3 regions of the Proteus sp. Marseille-Q3619 genome follow, and region 1 is predicted to be linked to each of the others. Evidence: predicted binding sites of a transcription regulator. Region 1 holds the regulator's gene; each other region holds the start of a gene.
The links. The regulator sigma-54, encoded in region 1, starts transcription at its own class of promoters, with help from an activator protein. The targets are predictions, from matches to a motif close to GTTGGCACANNTTTCGCTNT.
Positions count from the first base shown of each region.

Region 2: a site for sigma-54 is predicted at 1,293-1,312, ahead of glnK (P-II family nitrogen regulator). Genes of this name have one in related genera too.
Region 3: a site for sigma-54 is predicted at 1,896-1,915, ahead of glnA (glutamate--ammonia ligase). Genes of this name have one in related genera too.

Region 1 covers NZ_CBDIMP010000001.1:2,770,299-2,773,589, reverse strand. The annotation lists gene lptA (lipopolysaccharide ABC transporter substrate-binding protein LptA) at 1-191, shown strand, start outside; gene lptB (LPS export ABC transporter ATP-binding protein) at 198-923, shown strand; gene rpoN (RNA polymerase factor sigma-54) at 983-2,464, shown strand; gene hpf (ribosome hibernation promoting factor) at 2,488-2,775, shown strand; gene ptsN (PTS IIA-like nitrogen regulatory protein PtsN) at 2,925-3,291, shown strand, end outside.
Region 2 covers NZ_CBDIMP010000001.1:2,993,654-2,996,944, forward strand. The annotation lists gene ACWPWK_RS13775 (SmdB family multidrug efflux ABC transporter permease/ATP-binding protein) at 1-1,110, shown strand, start outside; gene glnK (P-II family nitrogen regulator) at 1,354-1,692, shown strand; gene amtB (ammonium transporter AmtB) at 1,705-2,997, shown strand; gene tesB (acyl-CoA thioesterase II) at 3,040-3,291, opposite strand, start outside.
Region 3 covers NZ_CBDIMP010000001.1:1,967,583-1,970,873, forward strand. The annotation lists gene typA (ribosome-dependent GTPase TypA) at 1-1,637, opposite strand, end outside; gene glnA (glutamate--ammonia ligase) at 1,998-3,291, shown strand, end outside.

The DNA.
Region 1 (3,291 bases):
AGTTAATGACCTTAACGGGTAAAGCCTATCTTGAACAATTAGACAGTAATATCACCGGTGATAAGATCACTTATCTCGTCCCAACTCAGCAAATGGAAGCTTTTAGCGGTAAAGGTAAACAAGTGACTACTGTTTTACTGCCTTCCCAGTTGCAAGAGAAAGGCCCTGGTGTTAACAACAAAGGTAAGTAACACTTTATGGCGCTGTTAAAAGCTGAAAATTTAGCGAAAGCATACAAAGGGCGCACCGTCGTCGGTGATGTAAGCCTGAACGTTAATTCAGGTGAGATTGTCGGCTTACTTGGACCAAATGGTGCAGGTAAAACAACCACATTCTATATGGTTGTTGGCATTGTCGCTCGTGATGCAGGTAGTATTACAATTGATGATGAAGACATTACGCTGTTACCGTTACATGAACGAGCACGTAAAGGCATTGGCTATCTTCCTCAAGAGGCGTCTATTTTTAGACGCTTAAGCGTTTATGACAACATTATGGGGATCTTAGAAATCCGCCATGATTTAACGCCTGAAGAACGAAAAGATCGAGCAGAAGAACTGCTAGAAGAGTTTAATGTCAGCCACTTACGTAACAGCTTAGGGCAATCATTATCAGGGGGAGAACGCCGCCGCGTTGAAATCGCGCGGGCATTGGCAGCAAACCCTAAATTCATTTTATTAGATGAACCTTTTGCGGGTGTTGACCCTATTTCGGTATTAGATATTAAAAAAATTATCCAGCATCTACGTGATTATGGATTAGGTGTACTGATTACTGACCATAACGTTCGTGAAACATTAGATGTGTGTGAACGTGCTTATATCGTCAGCCAAGGTCACCTTATCGCTCATGGTTCACCAGAAGAAATTCTTGAAAATGAGCAAGTTAAACGTGTTTACTTAGGTGAAGGCTTCCGCCTGTAATCTTTGATTCACTTTTACTCTGTCATGGATGACAACAGCAAAGGACTCATCGCATTATTATGAAACAAAGTCTGCAACTTCGTCTTAGTCAGCAACTGGCAATGACGCCACAGCTACAACAGGCTATTCGTTTGTTGCAACTTTCGACGCTTGAATTACAACAAGAAATTCAGCAAGCGCTTGAGTCTAACCCACTTCTAGAACAAGACGACGATCAACAAGATCCCGTTTCAGATGAGACCTCTCATACAGAGAATCAGTCAGACTCTACAACAGAAACAACAACTGAAAACGGAGTTGAAGAGTTCGACACGCTGGATGCTTTAGAGCAAAAAGAGATGCCTGATGATCTCCCTTTGGATACTCAATGGGAAGAGATCTACACCGCGGGCACGCCTTCTGGCACTAGTAATGACTATACTGATGATGAGCTTCCATTGTATCAAGGTGAAACAACTGCCTCATTGCAAGATTACCTAACATGGCAGGCTGATCTCACGCCATTTTCAGAAACAGACAGAGCGATTGCGATAAGTATTATCGATGCTGTTGATGAAACAGGATATTTAACGGTCACAACAGATGACATCCTTTCTGGAATGGGCGATGATGAATTAGAGCTTGATGAAGTCGAAGCCGTATTAAAACGTATTCAACGCTTTGATCCTATTGGTGTTGCTGCTCGTGATTTAAAAGAGTGTCTTTTGATTCAGCTATCCGCTTTTTCAACAGAAACCCCCTATCTTAAAGAAACGCAGTTAGTTATTAGCCAATATTTAGAGTTGTTAGGTAACCGTGATTTTCGTCAATTGATGCGTCAAACAAAGTTACGAGAAGAGACACTAAAATCTGTTATTGAGATGATCCAGTCTCTTGATCCTAAGCCCGGATTAAGTATTGATACAGGCGAGTCAGAGTATGTTATTCCAGATATACTGGTAAAAAAATCAGGTGAACGCTGGCAAGTTGAGTTAAATACAGATAGCATTCCTCGCCTACGAATAAATGAGACTTATGCAGCTTTAGGTCAATCGACTCAAAATGAAAGCGATGGAAAATTTATTCGTGACAATTTACAAGAAGCCAAATGGCTGATAAAAAGTTTAGAAAGCCGTAATGAGACATTATTAAAAGTCGCTCATTGCATTGTTGACACACAGCAGGCATTTTTCGAATTGGGTGAAGAGCATATGAAACCCCTAGTGTTAGCCGATATTGCTGAACAGGTTGAAATGCACGAATCCACCATTTCTCGCGTGACAACGCAAAAATTTTTGCATTGCCCGAGAGGAATTTTCGAATTGAAGTATTTTTTCTCTAGCCATGTGAATACTGATAGCGGAGGCGAAGCCTCTTCAACAGCAATCAGGGCTTTAGTGAAGAAACTAATCGCAGCAGAAAATCCAGCGAAACCACTTAGTGATAGTAAACTGGCTGATATGCTCGCAGAACTTGGAATACAAGTTGCTCGACGCACTGTTGCGAAGTATAGAGAGTCATTATCCATCCCGCCTTCAAATCAACGCAAAGAGTTGGTTTGAGCATAATTGAGAAGGAAGACACTATGGAACTTCAAATCACTGGTCATAATATTGAATTAACCGATGCTCTGCGTGATACCGTCAAAGCAAAAAGCGCGAAATTACCTCAGTTCTTTGACAAAATTAATAACGTTCAGGTTATCCTGAAAGTCGAGAAAGTTAATAAAATCGCGGAAGCGACCATTCAAGTTAATGGCGGTGAATTGCATGCCTCTGCAGAAGCAGAAGATATGTACGCAGCAATTGATGGATTAATGGATAAACTGGCTCGTCAATTAACCAAACACAAAGATAAACTGAGACAACATTAATTCATTTCCCATTGTGAAATGGAGATACAATCGGCGAAGTTACTGCGTTGTTTATGACTCGGTTTAAACCAACGCCTAATCAATATCAGTAACGAAAAACCAGATGTCACTTTGTGGCATCTGGTTTGCTGGTCTAAGTGAATAAGACAATGAACAACGATACAAAGATGAATATTAGCGACGTACTTTCTCTGGCATGTACGCATAATGATGTACATTGCACGAGTAAAAAGCGCGCGTTAGAAATTATCAGTGAAAATGCAGCAAAAGCACTTAATTTACCCGAAACACTGATATTTGAAGCCTTATTGACGCGTGAAAAAGTCGGTACAACAGGGATTGGGGGTGGTTTGGCTATCCCTCATGGACGTATTGAAAGTGATGAAACAGAAAAAGTAGTTGGAGTGTTTCTTCACCTAAGCGAACCTATTGCCTTCGACGCTATTGATAATCAACCTGTCGACTTGTTGTTCGCATTACTCGTTCCTGCAACACAATGTAAGGAACATTTACACA
Region 2 (3,291 bases), 220 kb from region 1:
CAACAAGCTCGATTTGGTGAAAGAATGTCAGATGACAGTTGGCAACATTACCAAGCACGTATGAAAGCGTTAAAACTGGATGGTCTGTTATTACGTCCTTTATTAAGTATGCTCTCTGCGTTGGTTCTGTGTGGTTTATTAATGTTGTTTGGGTATCAGGGCAGAGCAGTTATTGGTGTTGGAGTTATTTATGCGTTTATTAGTTATTTAGGGCGATTAAATGAACCCTTGATCACATTGACATCTCAGCAATCGATTTTGCAACAGGCGGTAGTCTCTGGTGAGCGTGTTTTTGAACTGATGGATGCGCCTTTACAGCACTACGGTTCATCATCACATTCCATCACTCAAGGTAATATCGATGTTAACTCTCTTTGGTTTGCGTATCGTGATGAGCAATGGGTATTAAAAGATATCAATTTAACTATTTCTGCTCGTCATTTTGTCGCATTCGTTGGGCATACAGGGAGTGGCAAAAGCACTCTAGCAAGTTTATTAATGGGAAATTACCCTTGGCAAAAAGGAAATATCCATTTAGATGGGCAACCTTTAGAGGACTATTCTCATACTGCATTACGCAGTGGTATTGCAATGGTGCAGCAAGATCCCGTTTTATTATCAGGTTCACTGCATGACAACATTACGTTAGGGCGTGAATGTGATGAGTCACATTTATGGCAGGTATTAGAAACAGTTCAACTTGATCAATGGGCTAAAGCCTTACCTGAAGGACTACAAACAGAACTCGGTGAGCAAGGTAGCCGCTTATCCGCTGGACAAAAACAATTACTTGCATTGGCGCGTGTATTATTAATACCTCCTCGTATTCTTATTTTGGACGAGGCAACAGCAAATATTGACTCAGGAACAGAACAAGCCATACAGAAGGCGCTAAAAGTAGTTAGGGAAAAAACAACACTGATTGTTATTGCTCATCGACTTTCCACTATTATTGAAGCCAATGAGATTGTGGTGCTTCATCGTGGTGCAATTGTTGAACAGGGTGATCATGCTAAGTTACTTTCACAAAAAGGGCGATACTATAATATGTATCAATTACAGCAAGTCAGAGAGTCTTTACAAGAACAGGAACCTGTTGAAGTAGAATAATAACCTTAAATAAAAAATATAATTTTAGAGGGCACATCATCTTTATGTATGTGTCCTTTTTTATTTCCTCATTATCTCGCTTTTATCAAAATAGCAGCCGTATTTTTGCACCAACTCGGTGAGTTTTTTCATTTTAACTATTTCAATAATTTAATTTCTATTTAAATATCAATTAATTAAATAATGGCATGCCTTTTGCTTTTCTATATGAGCTTTGTTCTTTCAAATATCGACGAGGTTTATATGAAATATATCATCGCCATTATTAAGCCATTTAAATTAGAAGAGGTAAGAGAGTCGCTTTCTGATCTGGGTATCAAGGGAATGACAATCAGTGAAGTCAAAGGTTATGGACGACAAAAAGGGCATGCAGAGCTTTATAGAGGAGCTGAGTACGAAGTTAATTTTCTCCCCAAAGTAAAAATAGAACTCGCTATTTGCGATGAGCAACTTGAGTCAGTTATGCAAGTGATTATGCAAGCGACTGATACAGGGAAGGTTGGAGATGGAAAAATTTTTGTTTTGGAATTATTGCAGGCAGTCCGTATTCGTACTGGCGAGTCTGGTGATGAAGCTCTTTAAAGGAGATATTCGATGAAACGCTTACTTTCTTTGTTATTAATGTTAGTGCTTACACACTTTTCATCATCCGCATTTGCGACTGAAACAGTAATTGTTGATAAAGCTGATAACGGTTTTATGTTGATATGTACTGCTTTGGTCTTTTTTATGACTATACCTGGTATTGCTCTGTTCTATGGCGGGTTATTAAGAGGGAAAAACGTACTTTCTTTGATCACGCAAGTGATGATGATCTTCAGTGTTGTTGTTATTCTTTGGGTTATATTTGGCTACAGTCTGGCATTTACCGCAGGTAATAAAATTTGGGGTGGGTGGTCACTTACTTTTTTGAATAACGTATCACTAGATTCACTCTCTGGTTCAATTAATCAGTATGTACATATTGCTTTTCAAGGATCTTTTGCTGTTATCACTGTTGCATTGATTGTTGGTGCATTAGGCGAGCGAGTCCGTTTTTCCGCACTGCTTATTTTCACGGTTATTTGGTTTACGTTTTCTTATATCCCTATTGCGCATATGGTATGGGGAGAAGGTGGTTGGTTAATCGATGATGGTGCATTAGATTTTGCAGGGGGAACTGTCGTGCATATTAATGCGGCTATTGCGGCTCTTGTTGGTGCTTACTTACTTGGTAAGCGACGTGATAGCCAGCATACAGCGCTTAAACCTCATAATTTACCAATGGTCTTTACAGGTACAGCGGTACTCTATATTGGTTGGTTTGGTTTTAATGCAGGTTCTGCTGGTAGTGCAAATGCGATTGCGGCTTTAGCATTTCTAAATACAGTAATTGCAACCGCAGGCGCTGTACTTTCTTGGACGGCATCAGAATGGATCACCAGAGGAAAACCTTCCATGCTAGGCAGTTGTTCAGGTTGTATTGCTGGATTAGTGGCGATTACACCGGCTGCTGGCACGGTCGGAGTGATGGGGGCTTTATTTATCGGTGTAATGGGGGGCATTATCGGGCTTTGGGGCGTTGTTGTTTTAAAGCGCTGGTTAAAAGCGGATGATGTTTGTGATGTTTTCGGTATCCACGGTACTTGTGGTATCGCAGGTTGCCTATTAACCGGGGTATTTACGGCTTCATTCTTAGGTGGAGTAGGATATAGCGATGGTATGACACTCAGCAAACAAGTTTTAATTCAATTAATGAGTGTTGTGATCACCGTGATTTGGTCTGGTGTTGTCGCTTATACAAGTTTTAAAATCGCAGATAAGTTGGTGGGTTTACGTGTTTCAGAAGAGGAAGAGCATGATGGATTAGATTTAACAACTCATGGTGAAAGAGCTTATCAACAATAATTGTCTATTCCCCCTCGTTTGAGGGGGGAATATGCCAAGATATTATTTTGAATGTTTAGTACGTTTTTGGCGAATAACCCCTTCTTGAACAGAAGACGCGACTAGTTGACCATTTGTATTAAAGAATTTACCTCTCACAAATCCTCTACCGCCTGATGCTGAAGGGCTTTCAATCACATAAAGTAACCAATCATCTACACGGAATGGGCGATGAAACCACATAGAATGGTCAATCGTAGCGACCTGTAGACTTGTATCCATAAAGCCTAAGCCATAAGGTTGGAGAGCGGTTGG
Region 3 (3,291 bases), 800 kb from region 1:
CCAGTTAAGCAGTTTACTGTTAAGTCATTAGAGCGAGTATGAATACCAATCACTTGGCCTTCATAAACTTCTGCACCATGAGTAACGAATAATTTACCGCGGTCTTGTAAGCTATACAGTGCGTAAGCAACGGCTTTACCTTGGCCATTAGAGATCATAACACCGTTATTACGGCGACCGATTTCACCTGGACGAACATCATCATAGTGACTGAATGTTGCATACAGTAAACCAGTACCTGATGTCATGGTCATAAATTCAGTACGGAAACCAATCAGACCACGGCTAGGGATAATGTAGTCTAAACGTACACGTCCTTTACCATCTGGTTGCATATCACGCATTTCGCCTTTACGTTCACCCATCGCTTGCATCACATCACCTTGGTGCTGTTCTTCAATATCGATAGTGACTTGTTCGAAAGGCTCTTGTTTACGGCCGTCAATATCACGGAAGATAACTTTAGGACGAGATACACCTAATTCGTAACCTTCACGACGCATATTTTCGATCAGAACTGACAGGTGAAGCTCACCACGACCTGATACACGGAATGCATCTGGATCTTCAGTTTCTTCTACACGTAATGCTACGTTATGGACTAACTCTTTTTTCAGACGATCTAAAATCTGACGAGAAGTCACAAACTTACCTTCACGACCACAGAAAGGTGAAGTATTAACACAGAAATACATGCTAACAGTTGGTTCATCAACAGCTAATGCAGGTAATGCTTCAACAGCACCTGTTTCGCAAATCGTATCAGAAATATTCAGTTCGCCTAAGCCTGTAATTGCGATGATATCGCCAGCTTCTGCTACTTCAACTTCAATACGTTCTAAGCCTAAGTGACCTAACACTTTACCGACTTTACCGTTACGAGTATTACCTTCGCTATCGATGATAGTCACTTGCTGGTTAGGTTTAACCTTACCACGCTTGATACGACCGATACCGATAACACCTAAGTAGTTGTTGTAGTCCAACTGAGAAATTTGCATCTGGAATGTGCCGTCCAGATCAACTTTTGGTGGCTCTACATATTTGACAATAGCTTCATATAACGGAGTCATATCTTCAGCCATGTCATTGTAATCTGTTCCCGCAATACCGTTTAATGCAGATGCATAGATAATTGGGAAATCAAGTTGTTCGTCAGTTGCACCTAAGTTTACGAACAGGTCAAATACCTGATCAACAACCCAGTCTGGACGCGCACCAGGGCGGTCAACTTTATTGATAACAACGATTGGTTTTAAGTTGTTAGCAAATGCTTTTTGTGTCACAAAACGAGTTTGTGGCATTGGGCCATCCATCGCGTCAACCAGCAATAGAACGCTGTCTACCATAGACATAACGCGTTCTACCTCACCACCGAAGTCGGCGTGTCCTGGGGTATCTACGATATTGATACGATAGTCATTCCATTTAATCGCTGTATTTTTCGCAAGAATAGTAATTCCGCGCTCTCTTTCGAGATCATTTGAGTCCATCACGCGCTCAGCAACGGTTTCACGTTCGCCGAACGTACCAGATTGCTGTAGTAATTTATCGACGATAGTTGTTTTACCATGGTCAACGTGGGCGATGATGGCGATATTACGCAAGTTTTCGATCACAAAATTTGCCTCAGGCATTGTAGAAATAAGCGCAGTATTGTACACGCTTTAGACGAGAGACTAAACAAGATCACAATAATGATTGCTTAACAATATGCAATTAATTGAATTGTGATCCTTTTCACGCCTCAGAATTTAGTAGCATCCGTTCGTTTGCACCAAAACAGTGCAACTAATTAGGCTTAATTTGCACCAACTTTGTGCAATAATTAAAAAATCACAGGAGATATTCTACACTAAACTTCATCAATACAGTATATATCCCTTTTTAGATAAGTTGGCATGCTTTTCGCAATAGAATTTAGGTGAGCAAAAAATTCACCGAAAAAATGTGTAAGGCCACTGCACTCAATAAAACCATTCGCCAGGAGAGTTCCTATGTCCCTTGAACATGTATTATCCATGATTGAAGAACATAAAGTTAGATATATTGACTTACGTTTCACTGATACCCGCGGTAAAGAACAACATCTTACTATTCCGGCTCATCAGGTTAACGATGATTTCTTTGAAGAAGGAAAAATGTTCGATGGCTCTTCTATTGGTGGCTGGAAAGGCATTAACGAATCAGACATGGTGCTGATGCCAGATGCAACAACCGCAATGCTTGATCCATTTTTCCAAGATCCAACTCTGATTATTCGTTGTGACGTTTTAGAACCTGGCACAATGCAAGGCTATGATCGCGACCCACGTTCTATCTCAAAACGTGCTGAAGACTATTTAAAATCAAGTGGTATCGCAGACACAGTACTGTTTGGGCCAGAGCCAGAGTTCTTCCTATTTGATGATATTCGTTTCAAAAACGATATTTCCGGCGCATCTTACGCTATCAACGATATTGAAGCGGCATGGAACACCAATACCAAATATGAAGACGGCAACAAAGGCCACCGCCCGATGGTTAAAGGTGGTTATTTCCCACTGCCACCCGTCGATTCATCACAAGATATTCGTTCTACTATGTGTAACATCATGGAAGAAATGGGCTTAGTCGTTGAAGCTCATCACCATGAAGTAGCAACTGCGGGTCAAAATGAAGTGGCTACTCGCTTTAATACCATGACCAAAAAAGCAGATGAAACCCAAATTTATAAATACGTGGTACAAAACGTAGCTCACGTATTTGGTAAAACAGCGACCTTTATGCCAAAACCATTAGTGGGTGATAACGGCTCAGGTATGCACTGCCATATGTCACTGTCTAAAAACGGTGTAAACCTATTTGCAGGTGACAAATACGGCGGATTATCTGAAATGGCGCTGTATTACATCGGCGGTATTATCAAACACGCTCGTGCGCTAAATGCATTTACTAACCCAACGACTAACTCTTACAAACGTTTAGTCCCAGGTTTTGAAGCCCCTGTAATGCTCGCTTACTCTGCACGTAACCGCTCAGCGTCAATTCGTATTCCTGTGGTTGCCAGCATGAAAGCGCGCCGTATAGAAGTACGTTTCCCAGATCCTTTAGCAAACCCTTATTTAGCGTTTGCGGCTCAGTTAATGGCTGGTCTCGATGGCATTATCAATAAAATTCACCCAGGTGATGCTATGGATAAAAACCTCTATGACTTACCACCAGAAGAAGCAAAAGAGATCCCAACTGTCGCAGGTTCATTAGAAGAAGCATTAAATACATTAAATGCAGATCGTGAATTCTTAACCCGCG